Linked DNA regions of Fulvivirga ulvae. The protein of the gene in region 2 interacts with the protein of the main gene of each other region in a pairwise test. Links are inferred from orthologs where the notes say so. Each region holds a gene or a part of one and is shown on either strand. Other genes may lie near its edges.

Evidence for each region.
Region 1: the proteins of LVD17_RS07405 (region 2) and recJ interact in binary tests that used the Escherichia coli proteins (3 or more experiments, as listed by UniProt). The link is inferred for Fulvivirga ulvae from one-to-one orthologs.

What each region holds. Positions count from the first base shown.
Region 1 is NZ_CP089981.1:2,173,839-2,189,761, reverse strand. What follows is about bases 2,460-5,355. They hold recJ (single-stranded-DNA-specific exonuclease RecJ), read left to right. Parts: upstream 2,460-3,002; coding sequence 3,003-4,709; downstream 4,710-5,355. Other genes in these bases: lptB (LPS export ABC transporter ATP-binding protein), read left to right, coding at 4,725-5,355; LVD17_RS09000 (SPOR domain-containing protein), read left to right, coding at 2,460-2,879. Also shown: LVD17_RS09010 (LiaF transmembrane domain-containing protein), read right to left, coding at 1-558; fumC (class II fumarate hydratase), read left to right, coding at 777-2,177; more of LVD17_RS09000, read left to right, coding at 2,238-2,459; more of lptB, read left to right, coding at 5,356-5,456; LVD17_RS08985 (GH3 auxin-responsive promoter family protein), read left to right, coding at 5,522-7,045; LVD17_RS08980 (ABC transporter permease), read right to left, coding at 7,061-9,433; LVD17_RS08975 (DinB family protein), read left to right, coding at 9,702-10,253; LVD17_RS08970 (hypothetical protein), read right to left, coding at 10,333-10,764; LVD17_RS08960 (hypothetical protein), read right to left, coding at 12,366-12,740; LVD17_RS08955 (hypothetical protein), read right to left, coding at 12,830-13,540; LVD17_RS08950 (hypothetical protein), read right to left, coding at 13,645-14,100; LVD17_RS08945 (hypothetical protein), read right to left, coding at 14,105-15,055; LVD17_RS08940 (hypothetical protein), read right to left, coding at 15,120-15,497; LVD17_RS08935 (hypothetical protein), read right to left, coding at 15,569-15,916. UniProt on the Escherichia coli protein: Single-stranded-DNA-specific exonuclease.
Region 2 is NZ_CP089981.1:1,818,326-1,834,360, forward strand. The notes cover bases 1,628-4,635. They hold LVD17_RS07405 (type IA DNA topoisomerase), read right to left. Parts: upstream 4,284-4,635; coding sequence 1,971-4,283; downstream 1,628-1,970. Other genes in these bases: LVD17_RS07400 (SPL family radical SAM protein), read left to right, coding at 1,628-1,952. Outside these bases: LVD17_RS07395 (7TM diverse intracellular signaling domain-containing protein), read left to right, coding at 1-1,026; more of LVD17_RS07400, read left to right, coding at 1,047-1,627; LVD17_RS07410 (eCIS core domain-containing protein), read left to right, coding at 4,863-6,239; LVD17_RS07415 (Lrp/AsnC family transcriptional regulator), read right to left, coding at 6,333-6,788; LVD17_RS07420 (Rid family detoxifying hydrolase), read left to right, coding at 6,909-7,286; LVD17_RS07425 (aminotransferase class V-fold PLP-dependent enzyme), read left to right, coding at 7,298-8,551; LVD17_RS07430 (energy transducer TonB), read right to left, coding at 8,889-10,103; LVD17_RS07435 (class I SAM-dependent methyltransferase), read right to left, coding at 10,347-10,973; LVD17_RS07440 (hypothetical protein), read right to left, coding at 11,037-11,633; LVD17_RS07445 (DUF6678 family protein), read right to left, coding at 11,620-12,012; LVD17_RS07450 (hypothetical protein), read right to left, coding at 12,099-12,569; LVD17_RS07455 (REP-associated tyrosine transposase), read right to left, coding at 13,030-13,578; LVD17_RS07460 (energy transducer TonB), read right to left, coding at 14,075-14,788; LVD17_RS07465 (hypothetical protein), read right to left, coding at 14,857-15,249.

The DNA.
Region 1 (15,923 bases), 360 kb from region 2 along the record:
CGGAACAATGATTTCGGTACCTCCAAAGATTACAAATACATCCAACACATTATTACCGGCTGCCAGATCAGCTGTCCGTAAGTCCATTTGTGAGCCTCCAAACATCGCCGTTATCCGACCACCTCTAAAGTTTTGTGAGTCAATTGTACGTTCACGCCCGCCGAAAACTGCAAAATCATCAATATAGTCCAGATCATTTTTTTTTTCGTCTCCATCAAGGTGCCGGCCAAAAGTTGAGCGACGCATGATCAACGAAATACCTATGACAATAACGATCGCAGGTAAGAATAGCTGCCATATGTTCCGCACGTAAAAAAGGCCCATGTCCTGCATAAGAAATACTCCGCCTACGGCGATCATAATAATACCGGGTTCTATTTTCTTTCTTCCCAATATGAAGTACACACCCAGCAAGATTAGAAAGGACTCCCATGAAAACAACATATCGGAGAAATAATATGGAATGATGTCGAGGTTATCCAGTAGCCAGAATCCGCCAAAGATGACAAAGATGATACCTAACCAGAACCTCTTGTCGTTTGTATTGTGCTCTCTCATGTTCTTAATTTTAAGTTTTTAACTATTCAAGTTTACCACTCTTCTATCGAAATAGTTGATACTAATCGGCCGGCAACGAGTCATTACCGGTAAACGCCGAACAAAGTAGAGTGAAAATATATACACTTATGCCAGATTTCCGCAAGTTGATAAGCAAGCAGAGGCTGTTAAGCCAAATAATTTTCTAAATTTGCCCCAAAACGGAAAAGCTTGTACAAATGGACTTCAGAATAGAAAAAGATACCATGGGCGAGGTTAAAGTACCCGCAGATAAATATTGGGGCGCCCAAACAGAAAGATCTAGAAACAACTTCAAGATTGGTGATGCGGCAAGTATGCCTCTCGAAATTATCTATGGCTTTGCTTACCTGAAAAAAGCAGCGGCACATACCAACCATGCCCTGGGCGTACTCTCTGAAGAAAAGCGAGACCTGATTTCAAAGGTTTGTGATGAGATCCTCGAAGGTAAGCATGATGATCAGTTTCCGCTGGTGATCTGGCAAACAGGATCAGGTACACAATCCAACATGAATACCAACGAGGTAATCGCCAACAGAGCCCATGTGCTGGCCGGCAATAAACTAGGTGAAGGAAAAACTTTTATTCATCCTAATGATGATGTAAACAAGTCGCAATCATCCAACGATACCTTCCCGACCGGTATGCATATCGCCTGCTATAAAATGGTGGTCGAAAATACAATCCCGGGAGTTAAAACCCTCAGGGACACGCTCCACAAAAAATCCCAGGAGTTTATGAACGTGGTGAAAATCGGAAGAACCCACCTGATGGATGCCACACCACTTACTTTGGGCCAGGAGTTTTCGGGTTATGTTTCCCAGCTTGATCATGGTTTAAAGGCATTAAACAATACATTGGATCACCTTTCCGAATTGGCTTTGGGTGGCACCGCTGTAGGAACCGGCATCAACACGCCCGAGGGCTATGCCGACCATGTAGCTAAAATGATTGCCCAATTCACTGGCCTTCCATTCAAAACAGCAGAAAATAAATTTGAAGCCCTGGCTGCTCACGATGCTATAGTTGAGGCACATGGAGCACTAAAGCAACTGGCGGTTTCCTTAAATAAAATTGCCAATGACATCAGAATGCTTGCTTCCGGTCCAAGATCAGGTATTGGAGAAATAAATATTCCTGCTAACGAGCCGGGTTCTTCAATTATGCCGGGTAAAGTTAATCCAACACAGTGCGAAGCCTTGACTATGGTTTGTGCCCAGGTGATGGGTAACGATATGGCCATCACTGTTGGTGGAGCGCAGGGGCATTACGAACTTAATGTATTCAAACCTGTAATGGCATATAATTTCCTCCAGTCTGCGCGTTTGATAGGGGATGCCTGCGTATCGTTTAATGAACATTGTGCCATTGGCATAGAGCCTAATAATAAAAATATAGAGCAGCACCTCAATAATAGTTTGATGCTCGTAACAGCGCTTAATACACATATCGGTTACGAAAAAGCTGCTAAAATTGCCAAATCAGCTCATGAAAATGGTACTACATTAAAAGAAGAAGCTACTAAATCAGGGTTTTTAAGCGAGGAAGAATTTGATCTGTGGGTGAGGCCGGAGGATATGGTCGGCAGCCTTAAAAACTAATTTTTTTAATATTTTAATTATATTGAGTATATTTTCGAAGATTTTACAAAAAATAGCATAATGAAAAAATTAACTGTGATACTCACGCTTGCCATGATTATGGCTTTTTCAGTGAATTCATTTGCCCAATTGTCTAAGGCTGAAAAGAAAGAGTGGAAGAAAAAGGCCAAGGAATATTCGAAGAACCCAGAGCAGATGAAGCAATTGGTAGAAGAAAATCAGGCACTTCAAGGTCAGGTAACGAGTCTAAAAACTGAAAATACTGCTATGCAATCGCGAATGAGCGACAAAGATGCGAAAATCAGTGAACTGCAGGATGATCTGGCAAAACTAAGAAGTGACCTCTCTTCTGCAAAAGCTGAGTTGCGAGATATGAAATCAAAGCCTGCAGCAAGCTCATCTGAAGGGCCAATGGTAGATGGCGTAGTTTTTAAGGTGCAGATCGGTGCATTCCGCAACAAAGACCTTTCAAAGTATTTTGAGAATAGCGAAAACTTTAGCGGAGAAAATGAAGACGGCATGCAAAAGATCACTCTTGGCCAGTTCAGGGATTACTGGGAGGCCGATACTTTCAAAAAATACCTGAGGGAAATGGGTGTTAAAGATGCCTGGATCGTTCCCTACAAAGACGGTGTAAGAGTACCAATTAAAGACGTATTGGAAGGCGTTATTGCCGATGATGGTGCGGCAGACTCTGAATAGATAGTAAATCAAAGTTCATTTAAGGGGCTGTCTTAAAAGTCAACTCGTTGTGAAAGACGAGGCCGTTTACCCGGAAAATATTATGGCTTTTAGGACAGCTTCTTTTTGTTTAAAAAAAAGTGCATGGTAGAAAAACGGTGGGTATTAAAAGATAAACCTGACAAGGAGATCATTCATTCATTATCACAGTCTATAAATGTAAGTCCTCCAATAGCCACTATTCTCGCGCAACGCAGCATCATTGATTTCGATAGTGCCAGAAATTTCTTCCGCCCCACTCTTGACATGCTTCATGATCCGTTTTTGATGAAGGACATGATTTTGGCGGTTCACAGAATTGAACAGGCCATTGCAAATAATGAAAAAATACTGGTTTACGGAGATTATGATGTAGATGGAACCACATCAGTTGCTCTCTTCTTTGGATTTCTCAATTCTTTTTATCCGGCATGTGACTTCTATATACCCGATCGCTACAAAGAGGGTTATGGCATTTCTGATGCAGGTATTGAATTTGCCTCAGAAAATGATTTTAAACTGATCATCTCACTTGACTGCGGAATCAAATCTGTGAAGCTGGTTGAAAAAGCTCGCTCCTATGGTATTGATTTTATCATTTGTGATCACCATCGCCCTGGTGATGAACTTCCGCCGGCGGTGGCTGTCTTAGACCCTAAAAGATCAGATTGCAAATATCCATATAAGGAGCTTCCGGGCTGTGCTATCGGCTTCAAACTAGTTCAGGCACTGGTATCTCAAAACCCCGAATGGTATGCTGACCCACTAGATCTTCTTGATCTTGTGGTTGTAAGCATAGCTTCAGATATTGTGCCTATTACAGGAGAAAACAGGGTGTTGGCCTTTTTCGGATTGGAGAGACTAAAAAGCAGTGCCCGACCGGGCTTAAGAGCTTTGACCAAACTGGCAGGTATCAGAAACAAAATGACTATTACTGGCATTGTGTTCGGTATGGCTCCAAGAATAAATGCTGCCGGCAGGATCTCTCATGCAAAAACAGCCGTGAATCTGTTATTATCAGAATCGGAAGAAGAGGCGTACCACTTCGGTGAGCAATTGGATGTAAAAAATGATAAACGCCGTGATTTTGATGCAACAATAACGGAGGAGGCCATTGCAATGATCGAAGCAAGTGAAAACCTGAAAACCTCAAAATCAACTGTATTATTTAAAAATGACTGGCATAAAGGGGTTATAGGTATTGTTGCCTCACGGTGTATCGAGCGATATCATCGCCCCACTATCATTTTAACTATGTCCAACAACAAGGCTACAGGTTCTGCGAGATCTGTTCCCGGCTTTGATGTTTATAATGCCATCGAGAATTGCAGTGATTTGCTGGAGCAATTTGGAGGACATATGTATGCTGCAGGGCTTACCCTGGAAATAAATAAAGTTGAGGCCTTTCAGAAAAAATTTGAAGAGGTCGTTTCCAGTTCTATTTCCGAGGAACTGTTAACGCCACTGGTCAATATCGACACTGAAATAACCTTTGACAGGATCACATCCAAGTTTTTTGGTGTGATCAATCAGATGGAGCCATTCGGCCCTGAAAATCTCTGTCCGGTATTCTTAGCAGAAAACATAAGTGTGGCAGGCTCTTTGAGGTTGATCAAAGACAAGCACCTCAAATTCATCGCTCGGCAAGATGGTTGTAATAACCAGCTGGAAGCCATCGGGTTTAATCTCGGGGCATATGAAAAGAGGATAAAGAATGGAGAAAAGTTCAGAATGGCGTTTTCTATAGAAGAAAATAACTACATGGGCTATCAGTCTATTCAGTTAAATGTAAAGGATATAAAGTTCGATTAGTTATTTTTGTCATATATGATTTTACGAGCAGACCATCTAGTTAAAAAATATAAGAAGAGAACAGTTGTTAACAATGTGTCCGTACAGGTAGAGCAGGGGGAAATTGTTGGTTTATTAGGGCCTAACGGAGCTGGTAAAACCACAACTTTTTATATGATTGTAGGCCTGATCAAGCCCAACGAAGGACAGATATTCCTGGATGACGATAATATTACTGACCTACCGATGTATAGACGGGCCAAGCTAGGTATTGGCTATCTGGCACAGGAGGCTTCCGTGTTTCGAAAACTTACAGTAGAAGAAAATATTATGGCCGTTTTGGAAATGAGAAATATTCCAAAAGCCACCCAGAAAGAAAAGTGTGAGTCCCTTCTTGAAGAATTCAGCCTTACGCATGTGCGTAAAAATCTGGGTATGGTACTTTCCGGAGGAGAGCGCCGTCGGACAGAGATTGCCCGGGCACTTGCTGTTGATCCAAATTTTGTGCTTCTCGACGAGCCTTTTGCCGGTGTAGACCCTATTGCTGTTGAAGAGATACAGACTATTGTTGCCCAGCTTAAAAAGAAGAATATTGGCATTCTTATAACCGATCACAACGTAAACGAGACCCTTTCAATTACAGACCGTGCCTACCTCATGTTTGAAGGTAAGCTGCTTAAAGCCGGCTCTGCAGAAGAGCTTGCGGCCGATGAGCAGGTAAGGCGCGTATACCTCGGGCAGCATTTTGAGTTAAAAAGAAAAATTTGACCCGGCATATCACCAACAAACCGTTTTATTTTTATTTTTAAGTTATTTCAAAACAATAATAGCTGGTGGATATACTGAATTCGATATTAACCTGGGTGATGAAGAAGCGGATACATGATATCGAACTTTTCATTAAATACCCCCATGACGTACAGCAAGAGCTCTTTAAAAAATTGGTGACTGAGGCCAAAAACACAGAATTTGGTAAAAAATACGATTTTAAAAGTATCACCAATTATCAACAGTATAAAGAGCGTGTCCCAGTACATGCTTATGAAAACATGTTCCCATACATAGAGCGGCTCATGCGTGGAGAGCAAAATATTTTATGGCCCTCAGAAATTACCTGGTTCGCCAAATCATCCGGTACAACCAATGCCAGAAGTAAATTTATCCCAGTTTCTCCTGAGGCGCTTGAAGACTGTCATTTCAAAGGTGGAAAGGATCTGATCTCTATTTATGTCAATAACTATCCCGAAACCAAAATGTTTACTGGTAAAGGGCTAACCATTGGCGGAAGCCATCAGATCAATGAGTATGATCCCAATGCCAATTCCTACTATGGTGATGTTTCTGCGGTGATCATGCAAAACCTTCCTTTATGGGCTCAACTAATCAGAACCCCAAAGCTGGATGTTGCATTGATGGATAAATGGGAAGAGAAAATCGAAAAAATGGCTTCGATCACTTCAGAAGAGAATGTGACCAATTTGGTTGGAGTGCCTACATGGACCATCCTGCTCATTCAACAAGTGCTGGAGCTAAAAGGAAAGGAAAACATACTTGAAATATGGCCTAATCTTGAAGTATTCTTTCATGGAGCAGTAGCTTTTACTCCCTATCGCGAGCTTTTCAAAAAGCTGATCCCTAAGGATGACATGAACTACTGCGAAACCTATAACGCTTCGGAGGGCTTTTTTGGGATTCAGGATCAAAAAAATTCAAATGAGCTCCTGCTCATGCTTGACTACGGAATATTTTACGAGTTCATTCCATTTGATAATATTAACAGTCCGGATCCGCAAACGATTTCACTGGATGAGGTTGAGGTTGGGAAAAACTATGCCATGCTCATTAGTACCAATTCCGGACTTTGGCGCTATAATATTGGTGATACAGTAAAATTTACAAGCACATCACCTTACAGGATTAAAATTTCCGGCCGTACCAAGCATTTTATTAATGCATTCGGTGAAGAGGTTATAATAGAAAATGCAGAGTCGGCAATAACTGACGCATGCGCAAAAACAGGAGCTATTATAGATAACTTTACCGCAGCTCCTATCTATTTTGATGAAGGAAACAAAGGTGGCCATGAATGGATCATTGAGTTTAAAAAACTACCTGATAATCTTGATAGATTTACGCAATTTCTAGACGAAAAACTCCGCGAGATAAATTCTGATTACGACGCCAAGCGTTATAAAGACATGGCCCTCCTCCCTCCAGTTGTACATAGCGCCAAAGAGGGCACATTCTATGCCTGGATGAAGAAAAGAGGCAAGCTGGGAGGCCAGAATAAAGTTCCTCGTCTATCGAACAACCGAGAACATATTGATGACATCCTTGAAATAATGAGAAGCGTCTAAGCCACTTCTTAAAGTCTACTCCTCTTTAAGCGTATGCACCGGGTTTGTCATAGCAGCCCTTAACGTGTTGAAAATTACTGAGGCCAACGCAATGACGATAGCACAAACGCCCGCTGAAACAAAGGGGAGCAGGCCCAGTTCAAAGTGATAAGCGTAATCTGACAGCCAGGATTTCGCATAGAACCACGCCAATGGCAAGCCTATGGAGATGGCAATCAAAACCAACTTTAAGAAATCGCGGGAAAATAAAAAAAGTAAGCCCGCCATATCAGCACCTAAGACCTTTCTGATCCCTGTTTCCTTGGACCGCTGTTGCATAAGAAAAGCTGACAACCCAAAAAGGCCTAAGGAGCTTATAAAGATAGCAGCCGCAGTAAAAATAGCACTTAACCAGCCAATAGTCGTCAGGCCTGCATAATGGGTTTCATAGTCTTGCTCTATAAATGAGTAATCAAAAGGGTGTTGATCCTCATACTTTTGGTATGCTACTGCAATATCCTGAAGAGCTGTATTGACATGATCAGGTTCTATGCTGATGTATGCATTCCAGGTTTCTTCCGGGTTGCACAAAATCACAACCGGCTCAATTTGCCGGCTCAAAGGCTGATGATGATAATTTTTAGCTACACCTACCACTATCCCTTTATTTCCCCAAACCGTCAGCTCCATACCGATAGGATCAGACAAATTCATCGCATTAGCCGCTTGCTCGTTTATAATGATCTGCTTTAGCGCAAGCTGACCCGAACGATTCTTGAAGGTAAAAGCACGACCTTCGGAGATGTCAATGCCGAAAGTTTCTATAAAATCTTCGCTCACCTGGATAACATTAAAAAAAGATTTATCATCCTCCGGCTTTCCCGGCCAGGATATTCCATTGTTTTTATTGGCAGTATTTAAAGGGTCCTGTTCCGTAAAACTTACAGATTGTATACCGGGAATGCGTAGCAATTCTTCCTTATACGCTTCCTGTTTTCCCCTGATCCCGTGAAGCTCATGTCGCAGAATATTTCTTGTCTGGATACCCAGATCACTATGCCCGATAAAACGGATCTGATTAAAAACCACTATGGAAAAGACAATAAAAGCCACTGAAAGGGAAAACTGAAATACCACAAGCACCTTTCTTAACCCTGTTACACCTGCTTTTGCGTTTAGCTTTTGTTTTGAAGGTAAAAGCCCAAAGGAGGAAAATTGCAATGCCGGATAAATACCGGCCAGTGACCCAATAAATATGCTGGCAGCAATTAAAAGTAGCAGAAACCCAGATGACGAATAAGGAAGGGCAATATGCTTTCCTGTCAGCGCATTGAAAAAAGGCATAAGCATCTCAACCAGCGTTATGGCCAAAAACATGGAAGCAACAGCTATTAAAACGGATTCCGTCAAGAACTGAACTATCACCTGTTTTCTCTGAGCACCTACAGCCTTCCTCAGAGCCACCTCCTTATTACGTTTACTGGCCATTACAGTATACAAATTGATAAAGTTGATACAGGCGATCAGTAGTACGACAATTGCCACAACCGAAATCAGCCTGACATACAAAATTTTGCCTGAGGTGCTGCCCATCCCTGAAAAGTCATCATATAGATAAACGTCTGCAAAGGGATAGGTAAACAGGGCATCATCCGTGTCAGCAACACTGTGATGTTTTAAAACAGTTGTTAATTTTTCATCTAGTGTGCTGGCTACAACCCCAGGCTTAGCTTGAATAAAAACCTGAACATTATAGTTTGAAAATGAGTATTTGTTGGAGCTTTTCCACCATGGCCGCTGGGTATCTTCAAAGTGCTGATAAGGTAAAATGAAATCAAAATGCAGAGAAGACTGGTGAGGTATTTTTTCCAGAACACCAGTCACCTTGTATTGTTGCCTGTTGTTTTGAACAAGATCTACATATTGACCTATGGCCGATTGACCGGGAAAATACTTCTCCGCTGTTTCGGCTGATATTATCACGGAGCCCGGTTCTTTAATTGTAATACTACCTTCTTTCAGAGGAAAGCTAAACATTTGAAGAAAGGAAGGATCTGCATAAATACCCTTTTCTAAAAAAGTATCTTCAGCTTTGGCAAATACAGCATGAGCTGGAAATACACGGGCAATTTTATCTACCTCCGGAACTTCCCTTTCAATTATCGACACCAGCGATGACGGCGCATATGGTACAATCACACTTTCACCTGCTCGGTCCCGTTCTGCAAAAAGCTGGTACAAACTGTCCTCATTTTTATGGAAACGATCGAAGCTGTACTCGTCCCACACCCAGACGGCCATAAAAATAAAACACACGAGTCCAAACGTTAACCCGAATATATTGATTGTGGTAAATAGTTTCTGCCTTAAGAAAAACCTGAGAGAAACTTTGATATAATTCTTGATCATGCTATGCTAATCTTGGCTAAAATGAATGAAAGACTTATCCATACCCTAAAATAGTGCCATTAAGTAAGAATACGATTTTTATCGAAATGAACCACAAATATTAAGCATAAGACAAAAATCTGTTTCACAGTGAAACAATGGGGTGTGTTGTTTTGAAACAAAGCTAAAGTACATAAGCCGAAATAGCTCCCACTACATACAACTTCCATAAGGGTATGAGATAATGAAGTAATTTTCTAAATTGAGTAAAACCAAAATCCCAAGTCCCATGAAAAACCAATTGAGAATTTCGCTACTGGCAGCAGTTGTTTGCCTGGTGGCAATTTTAACCGCCTTTAATTTCAAGGAGGAAGAAAAGACAACCTCGTTTGTGTCAATGACATTGCCGATGTGGAAAACAGGAAAAATGCATACCCTGGAAGTTGCTGACGCTATGCCGGAAGAAAAGTACACTTACAAACCCAGTGAAGTAAGTAAAACTTTCGCTGAGCAAATGGTGCACATAGGCTACACCCTCACCTATTTCAGTAAAGCCATGATCAAAGGAGAGCAGGTAAAATATGAAGAGCCCAGCGCAGAAGGCCTGTCCAAAGCTGAAGTTCGGGCTATTGTTGAAAAAGGCTACGCGGATATGGAAGCAGCCATTAAAGCCCTAAAAGAGGATGATCTAAAAGTAGAATTGCCTTTTGGGCCCGATACAAAAATGACACGGGCACAAGCCATCATTTTTGCCAACGACCACTGCACCAACCACAGGGCTAAGGCCAATCTTTATATTCGAATGAATAATATTGAGCCGCCGAGTTATAAGTTTATTTAGTTTTAGAAGCCCTGTTGCAATATACAGGGCTTTTGTCTCCTCCAATGCCCCCAGCTCTAAATCTGTTTGCAGATATTCCTCACTTTAAAAATCCTGGTGAAATAGGGCCATCGATAAGCCCTTGCGATTCAGCTTCCAACCCTGCCATGGCTTCTTGTCTAGTTTCTGGCTTGATTTTACCCTCGGCGGGATCATATGCTAATTCATCAAAACGCGAATCATCTGTATACCTGGAAGGAACTTTATCATTGGTATCAAATGATTTAAACTTATCAGCATTATCACCTGCTTTTCTTACCTTTCCATCAACCGTTCTCTTTTCCAAGTGATCAACCCAGCCTTTTTTGTGTGGGTCAGGGGTGTTCATGTACTCATCCCCCAACTCATCAAAACGGCCGCCAGTCTCGGCATCAAAATCATTAATCTTCTTCAGGGCTTCGGGGTCGTTTCGCAGCACATCATCACCAAGATCATCGAGTTTCTTCCACGCATCGACCAAGGCAGATTGCAAAACAGTATCATGATGACTAGCTGGGTATAACTTAAAAAAGTCTCTTACTTTCAGAGTTATCTTATCTCCTATATTAAATCACCTTTTCTGCTGAAACTATGGTTCAACTACGTATGTAAGCACCCCCGTTTTAGGACTCCATAAAAGTATAGATTTCTATTAATTATTATTGTTATAATAGGTGTTAATTGTGGGTAACTCGATAGAGTTATCCACTGTTAACGCCACTTGTGCGTATTGTACAGGACTCTTATCATTTAAGCTTTCATGTGGCCTCACAAAGTTGTAATCATACATCCAATCTTCAGTGGCTTGTCGTACTTCATCTATAGAATCAAACACATAAGCATCAAGCACATAGTTTCTATAGGTACGATTCAGTCTCTCAACATATGCATTTTGAGTAGGCTTACCTGGTTGAATATAAATGAACTCTATTGCGTGCATACGGCTCCATTCTTGTGTTAATGCCGCTATAAATTCTGGACCGTTATCCATACGTATGCGCGAAGGTTTCCCTCTGCGTTTAATTAAGTGATTTAAAACCCACACCACTTTATTGCTCTTTAAAGAATAATCGATCTCTACATGCAAAGCTTCTCGATTAAAATCATCCATAACATTGAAAGAGCGGAATTTACGCCCATTGAATAAGGCATCACTCATGAAATCAATAGACCATGTATGGTTAAGTGCAGCAGGCACCTCCAGAGGTTCTTTTATTCTTGCTGGCAATCTCCTCTTTACTTTCCTACGCAAGTTTAAACCCAACGCTTTATAGATACGATGAACTTTCTTGTGATTCCATTCATTACCCTCATTTCTGAGGCGATTAAATGCTTTCCAAAAACCTTCGCGAGGAAATTGCTCAGCCTTTGCCTGCAATGCTGATATTATAGGCTCATCATTCTTAATAGACTGATAATAATATACCGATTTGGCTAGATTTAGCACACGGCACGCCCTGCTGATGCCACAGTTCAGTTCCTTCTGCACTTCTTTAACGAGCTGCTTTTTATGACAGGGCTTTAAAGCTTTTTTTCTATAATCTCTTTAGCAAGTTTGAGATCAAGGGCCAGTTCAGCATACATATGTTTTAACCTTCGGTTTTCTTCCTCAAGGTCCTTCAGCTTGCGAAGCTCTGAAGCTTCCATTCCGCCAAAGCGCTGACGCCACTTGTAAAATGAAGCCTGGCTAACGCCGTGTTCACGACTGATCTCTGCTGCCGTTTTTCCTGCATCAAACTCCTTTAAGATACTGGCAATCTGCTGGGGTGAAAATCTTTTCCTTTTCATAAAAACAGTTCAAATTTAAGTTGTTTTCTCTACTTTTAAACTGTCCTATTTACGGGGGTGCTTACACGTAAGTATCATGCATTTTTATTTTTATTATATATAAGAGATAATGCAGATCATCATCTTTTGACAACTTTATTGCTTTTTTATAACTTGCTTTTGCTTTCTTAAACTGCCTTTGAACTTCGAACAATCTACCCTCACAAAGGTAAATATCTGCCATATCCTTATTTAACTCTTTTGCTGTATTTAAATCTTGTTGTGCAGAGGCATATTCAGATTTAAGGAAATATCTATAGGCCCTTTCTAAGAAAAATTTTGCATTGGTGTTATAGCTATATACGTACTTAAGAGTTTTATTTCCTGGTCAAGCTGAGTCGGGGATTTAAGAAAAAATTCTCGCAGTCGTTTTGTCTCAGTAATAGCATAAAAAATATCACACTTTCTAATTAGTTTTATTTTAAGTCTATTATCTAGTCGATTATCTTGTTGCTTTTGTGTAAGATTATTTACTGCTTCTATAAAACAACTATCCGCTCTATTTAAATTTAAATGTTCATATTCCTCGTTAAAACGAGTCTCAAAACAGTCACAAACCTCTTTAAACGCCTGATTTACATTTTTTTGAGAAAATAGAATATGTCCTGCCATTATAAAGAGAATCGTAAAAAAGTGTTTCATTCTTACCTAAATATTAATAAGCATAATAAAAGAAGACTATTGACTGCAGATCTCCCAGTAACACAAGGACTTCCACCCATCAGCTAGAACTAAAGTAGATGCCTTTTAAATCCCAAAGCAATAGGATTCCTAAAATGATTAAGGCTTTGGATCTTCTTATCCCAATTAACTTTTGATAAAAGGTATATATCCACTTCTGGATATGTTTGGGAAACAACCTCTACCATTTCGTCCATATCCATCCAGCCATCGTTAGCTGTGTGCCCTTTCAGTAACTTGTTACATTCATGACTTATCAATTCCATCCGTTCCTGATCCAGTGTATCTGGAAAAAGATATTCCCAAGCTACTTTCTTAACATGAAAAACCACATCTTCCTTTGTGTAATAGATTTCTCCAAAGGCCAACTTATAGTCATGTTTGGTTGCAAACCTAAGCCAAGAGAATTGCTCGCTGTCCATTAATTCATGTATATTGGAAAAACTGTGAATATCAACATTCCTCAATTGATCGCTTAATTTTTCTCTCTCTTCTTCTGCCAGCTTAGCCTCTCGATTTGAAATTGTACCCACCAAACCAGAATATATCAACAGATCATCTATCTTGAACTCTCTTGGTGGCATGTCATCGGCGGTAGGAACAAATTTTGTCTCTAATGCAATTTTTATCCAATCAAAAGAGTTATCATTTAATTTTTCAATCAAATTAGACTTCAAACCTTCTTTACTAAAACCAGGGTTATGTCTCTCCAGCTTATTAATTATCTTATCGATAGAGTAGCCCCATTCAGATAAAGACACTTATTACTTCAAATGTGGATGCTGGCATATTAGTTGATTACCTTTCTAAATTTACTACCTTGTTCCTTCTTTTATAGCTCTATAACCTTATTTACCAAAACCTACTAGCGTAACAGTTCCTCAGGTGCTTTATACATCCAGTAAAATTCATTTCTTTCCTTAGCTTTTAATAAGTGTTCCTGGGAGTAAACATTTTCATCTACAGACACAATTAAATGATCCGGGTTAATTTTCAGATATTCAATGCACCAATCCAATAGCAAGTGTTCACAATCAGTGCCCCCATCATTTGACCCTAAACAATATACTTTGTCTCCCTGATACTCCTCGATAACAGGAGTATCCTCGCCTATATAAAAACGTAAATATTCCTGAAGCCTTTCCTTATCTTTAGAATAATAATCTTTTTCAATGACTATTTCAGAGGAGCTATACTCTTTTCCCCTATAGTAATATCCAGTTATTCTAACATAGGCTCGCATTCTAAATCCTGCCAATGTTAAGTCCTGAATAAATTTTTCTTCTTTTTTTGCTTTAGAAAATATAAATATTCCTTCCATTTCTTTATAAAAATTTATCTAAATCGCTTAATGAATATACTACCTCCACTCCCATTTCCTCTATTGATTTTATTTTGTCAATTTGCCATTTCTTAGTTGGTATTTCATCTATATATAGAACCACATCCAAATTGTTTGCATTAAGGTAATTTGGATGAGCTGGATCTATAAATTTTATAAACTGATCAGATTTTAAACTACCTGCAGATTTTTTTACTTCAATTATCACTTTATCAGTAACAACATCCAGCTCTCCAGCCGCATTGTCAAACTTAGCTCCAAAACCAGATACATTTGCCTTTGAGCTAACATATTGTCCTACTTTACCCTCAATTTGTTTACTTACATCATCAGCATTGTTTAAAGCGGTCGTAATTCCAACTTCTATATCCTGAGCGGTTTGTTTTGGCCAACTAAGCTCTTTACCAGATAAATTAGTCCATTTATACTTAGTGCCATCAACGGCTACCTCACCGGCTTTAACAAAGCCAACTGTACCATCGGCCTTCTTGACCATATAAACGGCTTCCGTAACTACATTGCCCAAACCGTCTTTAACTACCACGCTGGAGGATACTTGTGATACTTGGTCAGAAGCTATATCAACCGCATCATCCAGCCAGCCGTCATTTGCAACGCGCAATACATCATCAGCCCCTTCTTTCAAAAGTACACCAATGGTAGCCCCGCTCTTTCCTATTAAAGTGAATTGTTCATTGGCGGTTGGTAATACCTTACTTCCAAATTGGATCGCCTTGGCAATAGCCCTTCGGGAAATTGCACTAAGCTTGGCAACATCTACCACCTTACCTCCAATCTTCACAACAACAGCAACGATCCCCGCTTTTACCAATACCTCACCGGGCACCAGATCAAGAACTGCCAGTGCTCTTTCCCAGCCTGCGAGTTGTTCGCCCGTCAGCCAGTGCTGCCAGAGTAAATATAGGGGCTGCAATAAATAGAACAGTACATATATCCGGACAATGAAGTGTAAACAGACAAAGACCAGCTAATACGCCCTATTTACCATTTTTTTCCAGGAAGTCTAGCCACTCTAATATTATGTTTTTAAATATTAGAGTAGGTACTTCACATTTACTTTTATCGCTGGCCCAGCTGGATATTATAGTCTTATCTTTATCAATAAGTGCATCACCTATTGGGTCAGCTTCGAAAGACAACAAGTTTTCTATGCCTTCATCATCAATGAATTTTTCCAGACCTTTCTTAATTCGCTCATTTACATAAGGAATTAGATCTGATTTTATGTACCTAGAGTTATTCCATACAGTTAAAAACATGGCTATTAAGTAATAATTCTCGGAGCCTGATCTAACCTTGGCTAGTGGAAAACCATTCTTAATTTCAAAGTCAAATTCAATACCGTTAATTTTCATATTAATTCTTCAAGAATCATATTTAACCTGTGAAAGAACAAAAAAAACAGATGTTTAGGTAAAGTAAATTATTACCTACCGTGACTTTGTAAAAAATCTAGCCAATCAGTTATGCACATTTTAAATAGCTCAATAGAGATAATTACAGGTTCTTCATCTGGCTTCGTATGTATTTTCACTTCATCTGGATAGATAGCGGCAACAGCAGAATAGCCCTCTCCTGCACTAACCTCCGCATAAGAGGTTTCCTGCATTAAAACACTATTTAATTCAGGTAAAAAATCTTCATTAATATCTTTAGAAGAATCCCATGACTGCAAAAATAAAGATAGAACAGAGTACTTTTTGTTTAAAGCTGCTATTACAGGGTAGGTATGTTCATTAAGACTAAAACTTAATATTGAGGTTAAAGGTGTCATATTAGAT
Region 2 (16,035 bases):
CTTCACCGCATCATCAATGTAGTACTGATTATGAGGTCAGTGCTATTTGCGTACGCCCTTGTTTTTGACCAGACTTTATTCGAATGGCGAAATATTGAGATCATCCCGCTGTCCCTGATATTTTACGCCGGTATACATGTACTGATCAGAGGTTACAAGCCAGCACGTTTCTTCGTTATGGCCTATGGCATACTCTTCCTGGGCTTTCTGTTCAAGGCTTTGTTGAACCTTTCCATTGTTCCTTTCGGGATCATTTCCTACTACAGCCTGCATATCGGCTTCCTACTTGAGATGCTGTTCCTTACCTTCGCCCTGAGTGACAGGGTGAGGATATTGAAGGACAATCGTGACCGTGCGCTGAAAAGGATTATCATTCAGCATCAGGAAAACGTTAAGCTCAAAGATAAGGTCAACAGAGAGCTGGAAGACCTCGTGGCCAGGCGCACCACCCAGTTGCAGGAGAAGAACCTGCAGTTGGAGGAGGCCAACAATAAAATGATCGAACAGGCCAAGGAGATCAACAAGATCAATTCGATGCTTGACCTGGATAACTGGAAACTCAAAAACAACATCAAAGAGATACTGCAAGACCGCCTGGTGAACAAGAACCTGACGCTGGAGCAATTCAACAAAATATTTCCGGACCCCATCAGTTGTTTTAAGTTTCTGGAAAGGCTGAAGTGGTCGGAAGGCTATGAATGCAGCAAATGCGGAAACAACAAATATTCGCCCGGGCATACCAAATTTTCACGCAGATGCTCCAAATGCGGGTACGATGAATCGGTAACGAGCAACACCGTTTTCCACCGCATCAAGTTTCCGATCGAAAAAGCTTTCTACATTTTATACATTACCAATAACCGTCAAAACTCCTATACGCTTGACGAGCTTTCGGAGATCCTGGACTTGCGCCGGAATACGATCTGGAACTTTAAAAAGAAAATAGAAAGTGTATATGATACGGCTGAAAATGAGGGTAAAAGTGTCCTGATCCATGACCTGTTTTCTGCTCACCTGGGAGACTGACAATCAGCTTCAAAAAGCCTATGCCAAAGGAAATAGAAGTTAAATCGATACTGAATAAAACCAAAAAGCGTGACAGTTGGTTTCTCGACGATTATACAGTGAACCTGTATAGCAGTTGCTCATTCAACTGCCTGTACTGCTATATCAGGGGTAGCAAGTACGGCACCAATCTTGAACAAAGCCTTTCTGTAAAAACCAATGCCATTGAAGTGTTGGACAAGCAGTTATTCAACAGGGCAAAGAAAGGCCAATATGGCTATATTGTACTTTCCTCGGCTACTGATCCTTATCTTCAGGTGGAGAAGAAGTATGAACTCACCCTGCAAGCTCTTGAGGTAATCTCCAGGCACCGATTCCCTGTACATATCATTACCAAATCAGACCTGGTGGTGCGTGACTTCGACTTGCTGCACAAGATAGACCAAAATGCCATACTTCCTCATGATCTGCAATCATCTCCCGGACGAGGAACCCTTATATCATTTTCATTCTCAACATTGGATGAAAAAGTGGCCGGTATATTTGAAAAAGGTGCTACCAAGCCGTCCAAACGACTGAAAGCACTCGAAAAAGCAATAAGGGAGGGTTTTCATACCGGAGTAAGCCTCATGCCTTTGCTTCCCTTCATTTCGGATACCACAGAAAACCTGACATTGTTTTTCTCTACATTTAAAGCTTTAAACGTTAGCTATATACTTCCGGCTACACTGACTTTGTTTGGCAATGGCTCCGCCGATAGCAAAACCCTGGTGATGAAAGCTATCAGAGCACATTTTCCGGAGCTTGAAGAGAGGTATATCCGCTTTTTTCAAGAGGGTTATCAGATGCCTGCTTATTATCAAAAAGCCTTCGCAGAAAAGATGAAAGAGCTTTGCGATGAATACAAAATACCTGGCAGCATTACAGCTCCAGGCAAACCTTACTAACTTTTTCGGTGCTTTAAACTATGACGAAATGATCTGCAAGACCAACTCTTTCGTTAATGGGCGTCCGTTGGCTTTTGACTTTATATCAGCAAAGGAGTACCTGAAATCGCAACCGGCTTTCCATTGGCTACAGCCATAGGCAGTTTTCCCTTTTATCAAAGTGCCCTTACCGCACCGAGGGCATGCAGGCATACCATTATTGGCTGGTTTTGGTGCCTTCGGCCTGGTTTTATTCTCCAATTCCAGCTCAAAGGTTTCTGTCAGCTTCACCACTCCCTCTACTTTTTCACCATTGAGCACAAAACCCTTGAGTTTGGTGGTCGCCTTTTTGTCAAGCAGCCTTTGTACCTGCTTGTCAGTGAACTTTTTGCTCATAAATGTGAAAGGCACCCGCATATTGCATCCGGCTTTCCATTCACTGCATCCATAGCTGCTCTTGCCTTTAAGCATATTCCCGGAGGAGCATTTTGGGCATTTCATTCCCTTCGAGGTGTTCTTTTTGGTAGCTTTTTTATTGGCGCCAGCTTTAGGAGCGGCTACTATAGGCTTACCTGCTTCCTGGCGCACTTCCGATACCAGGTCATCTACCATCTTCTTCATGTTGGCTATAAACTGCCCAGCACCAAACTCGCCCTGTTCTATCTCTTTCAACTTCTTTTCCCAATGCCCCGTAAGCTCGGCCGACTTTAACTGTTTATTTCGTATGGTGTTGATAAGCTGTATACCCATCTCCGTAGGCAACACTTGCTTTTTCCTTCTTTGAGTATATTTTCTTTTAAAAAGGGTCTCTATAATGCTTGCTCTTGTAGACGGCCTTCCAATACCGTTGGCCTTCATCAGGTCGCGCAGTTCTTCATCATCTACCTGCTTTCCGGCAGTTTCCATAGCCCGAAGCAGCGAAGCTTCTGTGTAATTTTTAGGAGGTTTGGTAGTTTTTTCAACAAATGAAGGTTCGTGGGGGCCACTTTCCCCTTTTTCGAATGAAGGAAGAATCCCCTCGTCATCCTCATTATTTTCATCATCGTCATCCGAAGAGCTTTTCTTATTCTCTTTCGGGAACAGCGCACGCCATCCTTCGTCCAGTATCTCCTTACCGCGGGCTACAAATTTGACCCCTTCCACCTCTGCATTCACCTCTGTTTTGGCTACTTTACAATCAGGGTAGAATACAGCGATGAAGCGTCTGGTAATTATGTCATATACCTTTTGTTCATCAGGGCTCAACGGCTTCTGCTCCCCTGTAGGGATGATCGCATGGTGATCCGTTACCTTATTATCATTAAATACCTTGGTTGACTTCCTGATCTTTTTGCCGAGGATAGGTGCAGTGTAATTGGCGTAATCTGACAGCCCCTGAAGTATGCCGGGTATTTTAGGGTACATATCATTGGGTAGAAATGTAGTATCTACCCTGGGGTATGTCACTACCTTTTTCTCATAAAGGCCCTGAATCAACTTTAAAGTTATCTCGGCAGTAAAACCAAATTTATTGTTGCAATAAACCTGCAAACCGGTAAGGTCAAACAGCTTAGGGGCATACTCTTTCCCGTCTTTTTTCTCAACTCCGGTTATAACAAGATCTTTACCCGTTACCTTGTTGAGAAGTTCTTCCCCTTCCTCTTTGGAAAAGAATTTACCCGTGGTATTGTTAAATTTGGTTTCCCTGTAAATGGTTTGCAGCTCCCAGTAAGGTTGAGGCACAAAGTTTTCTATTTCATAGTGCCGGTTCACTAACATGGCCAAAGTAGGCGTTTGTACGCGTCCGATGGATAGTACCTGCTTAAAGCCACCGTATTTAAGTGTATAGAGCCGGGTGGCATTCATACCAAGCAGCCAGTCGCCAATAGCCCGTGAGCTTCCCGCATAGAAGAGGTTATCAAATTCCTGTGCTGGTTTCAGTTTTTCAAATCCAGCCTTAATAGCTTCGGTGGTAAGTGACGATATCCAGAGGCGCTGAACCTCTCCTTCATATTTGGCTTCTTTGATTACCCACCGCTGTATCAACTCTCCTTCCTGGCCGGCATCACCACAGTTGATGACTACAGAGGCTTTTTGCAGCAGGCTTTTAATTACGTTGAATTGCTTTTTAACGCCGCCGTCCTTCATAAGCTTGGTTTCAAAACGCTCCGGCAGCATAGGCAGCGTGTTCAAATCCCACCGCTTCCAGTGCGGCTGGTAATCTTCCGGGGCATACAGCGTGCAAAAGTGCCCGAAAGTCCACGTAACCTGATAGCCATTGCCTTCAAAGTATCCTTCTTTACGAGCGTTAGCTCCTATTACCTGCGCTATTTCCCTGGCTACACTTGGTTTCTCGGCAATACAGACCTTCATATTTTAGTATTGAGATTTTAGTATTGAGCATTGAAGCTAAGGCCACTAAGCCTTAATTATTTATTGACACTCCTGTGCTCAATACTCACTGGCAAATCAACTGGCGAAAATACAAAATCTATTTTACAGCGGAAGGGTTTGTGGGGTTAGTTAGTGGACAGGATAACCTGTGATAAGTTGGTAATCGGCAAAAGCAGTTTGCAAAAGTTGTCGGTTTGGAAAGTAAACGGTAATCAGAGAAGGTCAACGGGTTGAATAGTAAGCAGTAAGGTGCTTCCAGCCCTGAAAAAAGGCGAAATCAATTAGCAAAAGGTGAAGCCTTTTGGAAAGTCATAGAGTAAAGCCCCATAAGGGTGGAATGTCATTCATTTATGGAAATATCTTCTGTTCACATGGTTGAGTAAGTACCTTCTAAACCCTTGCATTTTGCATTCCTTAAAAAAATTCCGAATGATACTGTAAGATAGTTCTCTTCACCTGTTTCAATAACAAGCCATAAAACCAAGGCTAACCGAAAGTAAGACTTATAAAAAATCAACCAGGCTGAATGGATGAACCGTTTGGGCCAAAACCAAAAAAATGAAGGACAATTTATCGAGCAGTAGCACACCAGGAAATCGCCTGGCTGGTAATAAAAGTAGTTTAGACAATGACATGGGAAGCAAAAACAGTCTCAACCGGTCGAGCTTAGATCAGGCCGGTTTACCTGTCCAAAGGCAGGCGGTCAGCAAGAATAATAATACAGGCTTGCCTGATAATCTTAAATCAGGGATTGAGAACCTTTCCGGTCACTCTATGGATGATGTCAAAGTGCACTACAACTCTGATAAGCCTGCCCAATTGCAGGCACATGCTTATGCACAGGGTACGGATATACATCTGGCATCAGGACAAGAGCAGCATTTGCCACACGAAGCCTGGCATGTGGTACAGCAAAAACAGGGTCGCGTGCAAGCTACTACCCAGCTAAAAGGTGTAAGTATCAATAATAATGCAGGGCTGGAAAAGGAGGCAGACGTTATGGGGGCCAAAGCCCTTGATACCGAAAGTGCTGTAGGGGGAAAATCAGTTCAAAAGGGTAGAATGGCCAGTTCAACATCTCCAGTGCAAAGAATTACCAAAGACGAGTTTGACCAGCAGGTAACAGACCAGGACCTTTTTGATAAATCGGGATCCTTCTACAAGGATGTAAACAATAATGATATCGATAAGGGCAAAGCCTGGGCCATTATTAAAAAACATGCAGGGAAGAACTTAAAACAACTGAATAAAGACCAGGCCATAGATATTATCCATCACCTGCATAGAGATCAGGTTTCGAGGGATAAAAAAGGTAAGATGCACCAAAACACACATGATATGGATCAGCTATATGACAGGGCGGAGCTGGTGCACCAGCACTTTGAAAAAGAAATTAAAAAGCTGGGAAAGCGGTATGGAGCCATAGAAGCAAAAGTACCGGAAGGACTAAAGAAACGTCCACGTGCTACAAAGAAGGTTGGTATGAAGTATAAAGGCGATGCCAGCCGGCTTAATGATCTTGTGCGCGCTACCATGATCTTCAAAAGCTACAAGGACATGAAAGATTCGGGAGGCCATGCTTTGTACGACATACTTCGTTTCTTTGATGAGGATCAGAATGCAACGAAATTTACTCCACCTACTCCTCAAAAACAGCAAAAGATGCTGCAGCAAATGACCAAAATCAAAAAACATATTACCAGGAACGCATATTTAAGCGTCAATAAAGGATATCAGCGTGTTGTAAAAAGCGTCATTAAAGACTTGAGGAATGGTGATGGTACAATTACCATTAACAACCGAAAAGATATAGACCTGCTCAGGGAGATCAGTTATGCCTGGTACAAAAAGGCGGATGATAAAATGTCTGCCTCAGGGCAAATGATTGTAAGAGGGGGATCACTGATAGAAAGATCAACTACCTACGAACATTAGTAGTAATGACCCCATTCTCAGCAGAGTCTTTCGTGAATCTCGCGAAGGGCTCTGTGCTTTACCCACAAAGTACAGCTTTTAAATATTCAATGCTCAAATATCAACACCATAGCTGACCTTAACTTTGTCCATCACCACATGGGTATAGAAGTGCTTTAAATTAGGGTTATCCATTAGCTGCCTTTTAGAGAACTCTTCAAAGTGCTGCATGTCCTTTACATTGACGATCAGTACAAAATCATAAGTACCCGTAACATAATAACATTGGGTAACTTCTACGCACTGCTGTATGCTCGCCTTGAATTTATCGATGGCCTTTGAGCTCCCCTCGTGAAGTACCACATCCACTACGCAGGTAATCCCAACACCTACAGCCTTGGGGGAAATAATGGATACATCGGCTTCAATAATTTTTTCCTTTCTAAGTTTTGCTATCCTACGCTGAACGGCACTTTGACTTAAATTGACCTCTACACTTATCTCCTCAGCAGTTAGCTTATTGTTTTGTTGCAGTAATCTTAATATCCCTCTATCGTACTCATCCAGCATATGCATAATTTGTTTATTTACATGTCAATAATAGGGTAAAATATGCATTTACACGCCATATCTGCCCTGTTTAATCTGTCAAGCGCCTTTAATTTTGCGCTTCGCATAAAACACTTATGTATGGAAAGCATTCACAGCACCAAAGCCCCAAAAGCAATTGGGCCATATGCCCAGGCAATACGCTCCGGAAATCTTTTGTTTTGTTCGGGCAAGACTCCAATAAATCCGCAGGCCATGGAAATTGAAGGAAATGACATTCAGACGCTGACCCAAAGGGTGCTCAAAAACCTTGAGGCAGTTTTAAACGAGGCCGGTCTCACCTTACGTCATGTGATTAAAACCAATGTGTTTTTATCTGATATGCAATTATTCCCCGAAATGAACGAGACATATGAGATATGCTTTAATGGACATAAGCCAGCCTGTAGCACTGTAGCAGTCAAAGGGCTGCCCCTGAATGCCCTGATAGAAATAGAATTAATCGCAGAAATCAATTAAATATGACATTTATGAGTTCAGATCAAAAGATTATGCTTCCGGCAGGAAGTTCATTTTCAGTAGAAGAAGTACAAAGGTTCAGAAATGAAACAAAAGGCTGTAGTCATGTGGTGCACCTGAATAATGCAGGAGCAGGATTAATGCCGGATATCGTTACCCAGTCACAGCTTGATCATATAGCACTAGAGGCAGAAATAGGTGGTTATGAGGCCTCAGCTTTACGGGCAGATGGGATAAAAGAATTTTACACTCAAACGGCCCTGCTGCTAAATTGCTCGCCCCGAAATATCGCTTTTACAGCCAGTGCCACTGATGCCTATACGAGGGCATTGTCTTCTATTCCCTTTGAATCCGGAGATGTGATACTTACGGATAAAGATGATTTTGTTTCCAACCAGATCCAGTTCCTTTCTTTGCAAAAGCGGCTGGGGGTTAAGGTCGTTCATATCAACAATAGCCCAGGGGGTGGGGTAGATTTGCAGGATTTGGGCGAAAAGCTAAAAAAATACAACCCCAGGCTACTGGCGATAACACACATCCCAACCAATTCCGGACTGGTCCAGCCTGTAGATGAAATTGCAGAAATATTCAGTAGCTATTTAAAAGAGAGCAACCATACCACTTGGTATATTTTGGATGCCTGCCAGTCGGCCGGACAAATGAAGCTGGATGTGCAGAAGCTCCAGTGTCACTTTTTGAGCATGACATGCCGGAAATTTTTGAGAGGCCCGCGCGGTACTGGGGCTTTATACATTTCTGATGAGGCACTTGATGCTGGTCTGGAACCGATGTTTATCGATATGCGTGGCGCCACATGGACTGAACACAATACCTACAAGCAACAGCCCGATGCGGTACGCTATGAGGATTGGGAGTTTGCCTACTCCACGGTAATCGGAACCAAAGCAGCCATTGAATATTGCCGGAATATAGGAGAAGAAAGAATTGAGCAACAGGTAAGGCTCCTCTCTCAAATGCTAAGACAAAAGCTTCAGGAGATAGAAACAGATCGAATCCAGGTTTTGGATCGTGGCCCTGCCTTGGGAGGTCTGGTGACATTTACAGTTAACAATGGTAACCCACAAACTATTGTAAGTGAGCTGCTGAAAAGGAAAATAAACGTAGTGCCGAGCTACCGTGAATTTGGCATTTTTGATTTTGATGAAAAAGGAGTCAGTTGGGCAGTTAGGGCTTCCCCCCATTACTATAATACTCTGGATGAGCTGGATGTGCTTGTTAATAGCCTTAGCGAGATCATCAGGTAAGTCTACCTCAGTAGTTGCAACTCCAACCAGTCGCGGGTACAAACAGAACTAATGACGGCTTTACTAAACTTCTATAAGTTTGGTAAAGCTTGACTGTTCGCTAATACCGGCTGAGGGTAATAGCCTTAAAGCAGAGGTTGCCACCTTGCTGAGCGTCGCCTTTCCCGATAATGGTCTCCTGCCATAATTAAAGATTGTGCCTCCGAAGGCCGCAGAGTCCTCTACGAGAGACTCTACTGGGAAATAATATATAATCCGGCCTTAATATAATAGCATTGTGCCCCTTCAAAGGGGGATTGGTGAGTAGTATGGGTGAAGTTTTGTCTTAAAAATTAAGTTATTGTAAATCCGGATTGCGTTTTATTCTTATGGGGAGAATAACCTTTGATTTCACTTCAATCCCTTTCATTTTTGCCGGTTTGAACCTAAAGTCTAACTCCTGTAATTGACCTTCAACAAATTTATCAATTGCTGTTTCTATTCCTTTGACGATGTTCTTTTCCAGTAAGGAACCATCTTTTCCTATGACAAATTCAAAATAGATCTTCCCTTCAATATCCTTGAATTTATTGCCTTTTTTGGCAATTTTATCATTAATGAACTGGTCGATAGAATCCAAACTAATTAACAACTCTGGCTGCTCTTCAGCTATTATATAGGCAAAATCAGAGGATAGCAGCTCCTCCCGTTCCTCTTCAGTGATCTTAATTTCAAGGGGTTCTTCCACATACCAACTCCGCCAGATTCCCTTGCTCTGAAGCCTTTCATATTCTTTGCAAAGTTTGGGTGTAAGTTGAGCCACTTTATCATAGAAAGGCTTGATCAATTCCGAATATCTTTGAGTTCCAAGTTCCTCAAGTACAAATGGGTCTTTTAGTGCCTTGCTAGTATGCAGAAACTCCCTCCAGGTTTTATTGATTTCCTGAGTTTTCAAGTCCCACTTTTTACTGGAGCGGTTTACTCTAAACTTTGAATAGAGCCTAAAAAGCAATTTGTAATCTGCTGTTGCCTTATGAATATATGACAGAAACATTTCTTCTGTATCACGTTGAGGTGGATAGTAAATACTGCGTGTTTTGTTGTTTACAACATCAATGGGGATTCCATAATAATCATCAGCAACATTATTAGTCAATTTGAGTACATAATTTATATTTGGGTCAAGGCCACTCAAAAAATACTTGAAGTTTAAGCAACAATCGCACAATGCAACTTCTATCTCATAAGAAGTACTACCGTCATCTTCTATCTTTTCTGTATAATTTGGGCCATGAAGTAACTCAATAGTGTCCCCTATGACTCTAACTCCCGCATTATCTGCATCCGAACAATTTCCGTGGAACCCCAAAAAAATTTCCAATTTGCCGCCATCCAGCTTTTTGTCAAATATTGTAATACCAGCCGCATGAATAGAAGCGTGTGATTTGTTAAATTCATAGTCCACACTAAAACCATTCAGGCACTCGAATTTTTCAAACTTGTCCAGTTTGACTTGACCAAACGAATTTATAGTCAATATGATGAGTAAAAGGAACGTTAAGGCTTTTCCCATAATACAAAGATAATATTTAACCAATAGCAATGACGGTGCTTTTACTTGTCACAAACTTCTCCCTTGAGGGAGATGCCGCAGGCAGAGGGTGTAAATGCAGCTTCTCTCTCATTGTTAATTAGCTGATCTATCATGATGGAGAACATCCCCCTGCCCCCTTCAAAGGGGGATTAGTGAGTAGTATGGATCAAGTTTTTGTTTAATAAATACGTTTATGAAAAAGGCTCTGAGCTATGATACACCTCATTTCTTACACACAATCTGCCAAAACTTCTGGGCAGGTCTGCTCTCTACATTCTTGGCGGGCTCCTCTATTTCTTTTGTTTCCAGCAGTCCATATTCTCCGAATTCGGATGTTATGGACTCTTGATTATAAAAGAATAAATTAACGCCATGCCTTGTCAAAAAACGGTCTTTGCTTAAGCGTTCACCATTGCCGTAGGCGTTATCACTGGTGGAGATGGTTACAAAAACCATGTAACCACCAGGCCTAAGCTGATTGTAGCAGTCGCTGATTAATTTTGCCCTTTCTTTTTCGTCCAGCAAATGGATTAAGGCATAGCAGAAAATGCCATCGTAGCTTTCTTTGTCAAATGGCATTACACTTACTGACCCGTGAAACACTTTGATGTTATCACCATAGTACTTTCTGGCAAGATCAATGGCCGTTTCCGAAATTTCTATTCCGGTGACATCACAGCCGCTGTCAATGAAAATTTTCGCATTTCTACCATAGCCAAATCCCGGAATTAGTACTTTTTTAAGTCCGTGATGCTGAAATAAACTGGCCGTTTCAATAGCAGAGTCAGCCGGTTCAAATCCCCACATGGTCTGCTTGTCCCTGAAACTTGACTCCCAAAATTCTGTCATGATGTTTTATAGTTAAATTTTCTGCATTTTTCTACTCTCTGGCGCAAGCGTCCGCTTGTGCCTTTATGCAAACAGTTCCTTTGATACCTGAATGCCAGAATTCAGCGATAACTCCCTTCCAACTCTCCAAACCTCATTTTCCCAAACTTTCCAGTTTTCTGAATTCGGATTATTAAGGGAAATTTTTATTTCGGCATTTGGAGCAAAAACAAAATATTCATATCCAATGCCATCCAGGGTCAGCCCTCTATTCGCATCAAACAGATCATATGATGTCAATCTTCTTATCTTATCGACGTAATCTTGAGGTCGATGCTTCTGATAAAACTCTCCAATTTTCCCTTCTTTATCAACGGTAAAAATCCCTTGTATTAGCTCATCAGGATTACTCTTTTTCCTAAAAGAGTTTTGATTGAATTTTATAGAATATAACCAACACCAACCTACAAAGGACTTGGATATGCCAATTAACCAGCAGTATTCAATAGATTCATCTATTCTCCATCCCCTATTATCTCTTATGGTAGCATTTCCTGATCTTAAATGTGGAATACCCAGTTTAGATGCCAGACTTTTGACAACATTTTGATGGAATTTGTGTTTCAGTAGTTCTTGTGCCTGGTGCATTCTATATGACCTGCTTGGTTTACCTATATCCATAAAGCTTTAAGCCCAAATTAGAGCATTCAATTTCAAACTCACCAATTGAGCAAATCTCCTGCTCTATTTTCTCAATATTTTGGTTGTATGACGTCAATCCTGCCTTGAGATTATTCGGTGATACATAATCTTTATATTCTTTTGGGAAGATGACCCATTCCACTTCTTTGTATAAAATTGGCTCAATAAAGAAAGGTTCAGTATCTGGGGCATCAAAGGAAGTTAGTCTTAACTCATCAGAATAGACCAATTTATAATATAGATGAACCGCTCCCAAGACACTGGTCAAATGTTCCAGCAATTTGATCCATTTTGCATTATTCATAAATGAACCACTGTATTTCAAATGTAAATAACTATCTAACTCTTCAGGTTTCATGTTGTTCCTATCATTCCCTGGCGAAAGCGTCCGCTTGTGCCTCAATTAACAAAATCCTCTTTACTCCTACTGATAGTTTATGGGGCTTATAAATGCGTTAGATTTACTTCAATTGTCCTTTCTAATCGATCGATTTGGATGGTAGTTATTTCTTTCCACTGCTCTACTGCTTGATAAAATTCATAGACGTTTTTATCTAAGACCCAATAGCCTTTTAAATTATAAGTCGTCAAAGAGTCATAAATTGAATTGCTGTAATCATCTTTGGCATTATAAAATTTCGAATTTTCTATCTGCTCTGATATTTTTTTTATATCCTTTTCACTCACCTTCAACTTGAAAACCCAGGTATAATCGCTATCAAAAGCTCCAGGGTAATGAAATGTCTTATTTTCCATAACTTTAAAGAAGTAGGATATTTCTATACCACTGTTCCTCTTGATTGTATTTTTCATATCTAGCCTCCCTAAAAGGTAAAAAGTAACCTTAAATAGGATGAGGACAATTACAACCCATTTTACAATCTTAATCAATCTCTTTTGAAGTATTTTTTTCATTTTTCGTGAACCGTTTCATTGTCTGTCACAGGAGTTCATTTGTCCCTTTACACAATAAGCTAATTTGTCCATCTCTCACTTAAGTTGTTGCTTGTAACGGATTGATAAGTTTTATGGAATTTTCGCCAATTGATTGAGACCATCTATTTCATTGGGATCAACAATCCTGAACCTGGAAAGCCCCATTCACAGATATAATCTTCATCGGTATGATAACCATACATTTTTTTATACAACCTATCTCTAAAATCGTATATATTAAGGATCAGATAAGGCTGTTTAAACAAAACTGGATGCAGATTTACCTTCCAATTTACAGAACCATACTTTCCACTTTTCCTATACGAGTAATAATCAAAATATAAAGTTGCCGATGCTGTATCCTTTTCATTCGTCAAACGCAAATAAGCTTCATTAGGGATGCTTAACCCCTCTCTGGCGCAAGCGTCCGCTTGTGCCCTTACTCGATAAACAAAATATTCAACAGGCCCTTGCCACCACTATAATCAACCGCACTGCTATATTTCCAGTAGGACGGCTCACTCACAAACCCCGCAACTACGGGATTCATGTGTAAATAATCCAAACGCTGCTCCATCATTTTATTATCTGACAGCTCTATAGGATGGTTGTGCTGCTGCCAAAGCTGCCAACCGTTGTTGTTGCCGTTTTTGTTTCCTGCACGCTCCATCATCCACTTTATCCATTCACGTCTGCTTTCCGAAGGATGGTTTTGGATTTCCTCTTTTAATTTACGCGAAGTAAAACTTTTGAAATCTCTCAATATGTCCTGCATGGGCTTGTCTTCTGTCCCTATGATCAAATGAACATGACTCGGCATAATGCACCATGCATAGATTTCAAGCCCTTTTTCTTTTTGACAATACTTTAAGCTTTCTATCAAAATGTTGTTGTAATCTTCCCTTACAAACAGGTCTATCCAGTAGACAGTAGCAAAGCTGACAAAGTATAGTTTGCTTTGGTCCTGGAATTTGTACTTTCTACTCATTGGGCTAAGATAGCTACCTGCTGGATGTGGCACAAGCGGACGCTTGCGCCAGAGTAGGTTCAAATCCCCACATGGTCTGCTTGTCCCTGAAACTTGACTCCCAAAATTCTGTCATGATGTTCTATAGTTAAATTTTCTGTATTTTTCTACTCTCTGGCACAGGCGACGCTTGTGCCTTTACGCAATAAGCAAAATTATTGCTTCAATCTTCTCTTACGAATAAATCTATCACAGTGATAGCAAAGCGGACAAAGTATACTTGCTTTGATCTTGAAATTTATACTTTCCGCCTTTGTGCTAAGGTAGTTACCTGCTGGATGTGGCACAAGCGGACACTTGCGCCATAGTAGGCTATTTACCTAAAAAATAAGACAGGGCAACTATAATCAAGATGATAGCTAATGGGATAAGACAGCCTGAAATCAATTTTGGAGGTCGTGGTGCATTACTCCATTTATTAGACATCCTCCTGTATTATAATCTGCTGGCATATTGACTAATAGTTAAACGGGATTATTAATTTAATATTCACGTTTTCATTCTGTCTTAATCCTGGTGTCCACCTGGGCATTTTTCTAAAAATATCTATAAGAGCGGAATTTAATTTTGGATTAGTTCCCTTGACGACTTCAACTTCTTTTACATTTCCGGTTGAATCAATAACCAATTGAACGTATGTCCTTGAAGCTGCACTATCCTGAGATATTTTTCTTTCACTTAATTCTTTCTCCACATATTTGTAAAGTTGATCCAGGCCTCCAGGAAACTCGGGTTGCACGTCAACCAATATATACGGCCCATCACTATCTGCCAGTTCTATATCTTCCTCTGCTTCATCATCGAATGTCTTTCTTTTCTTTGGATAAAGCTTTTCTGCCTCGGCTCTGGCTCTTTCAAAGAAATCCTGTCCGTATTTTTGTTCAATCAAAGCAAACATCCTCGACGAATAGCATTCCTCTCCTTCGGTTACAAAACACCCTCCATTAGAGTTAATAACACCATATCTGTCAAGCAGGTATTTGTCATAAAAATCCTCAAATTCAGGATCCGCTACAATGGTTAGTCCATATGATGTGGCTTTCATGAGTCCATTGCCAAAGTCTTCATTTGCCCTGGCAATAGCTTCTTCACAGGAGTCTCCGAACTCCTGCCCTAAAGTGATAGTCAGGCTAGATAAAATGAGAAGCATTGATGTGAGTGATTTGGTCATATTGTTTTATTAGATAAATCCTGTTTGTATGGTAAAACCCTCTCTGGCGCAAGCGTCCGCTTGTGCCCTTATTCAATAAACAAAATATTCAACAGGCCCTTGCCACCACTATAATCAACCGCACTGCTATATTTCCAGTAGGACGGCTCACCCACAAACCCCGCAACTACGGGGTTCATGTGTAAATAATCCAAACGTTGTTCCATCATTTTATTATCTGACAGCTCTATAGGATGGTTGTGCTGCTGCCAAAGCTGCCAACCGTTGTTGTTGCCGTTTTTGTTACCTGCACGCTCCATCATCCATTTTATCAATTCCCGTCTGCTTTCCGAAGGATGGTTTTGAATTTCCTCTTTTAATTTACGCGAAGTAAAACTTTTGAAATCTCTCCAATATGTCCTGCATGGGCTTGTCTTCTGTCCCCTATGATCAAATGAACATGACTCGGCATAATGCACCATGCATAGATTTCAAGCCCTTTTTCTTTTTGACAATACTTTAAGCTTTCTATCAAAATGTTGTTGTAATCTTCCCTTACAAACAGGTCTATCCAGTAGACAGTAGCAAAGCTGACAAAGTATAGTTGCTTTGGTCCTGGAATTTGTACTTTCTACTCATTGGGCTAAGATAGTTACCTGATGGTTGTGGCACAAGCGGACGCTTACGCCAGGTAGAGGTAGGGAGAGTAGCAAAGATTTTACCTCACAAAAACCCAAACCCCAATCGTTCCCAATCACCATTCAGCTACAACTTCCTGCCAAACAGCAAATAAATTAGGAAAAATCACATCCCTTGGCGTATATGCTTCTGTTTTTGATGCTCTTACCGGACATGGCGGAGTTTTGAAAAGTGGCTTCTCCTTCTCTAGGGCATCAAAAATATTCAACCTAAAACCGACCAAACTATGACCATCAGAAACCTAAAACCTCTATGTATTCCGCTGCCGGTATCAATGGCACCTGGATTCTGCTCACATCAGTTTTTACAACGGAACTTGACCGGACTCACGAGGCGGTAGCCTCGGTAACTTCACATCTTCTTACATATGCTGAGGCCGGAAACGCTTTCCGGTAACAGGTATCTATTGCTCAGTGCCTGAACCTTCAACCTATGAACAACCTAGACCAACTATTCTATGATAAAATTCTACAAACCCCTTACAAGGACAAACAGCCGGGAAAGTGATAGAAACAACATTACCGGCCGGAGACCACAAGCTTAGTTTCCCGGACTGTATCTGGTGATGA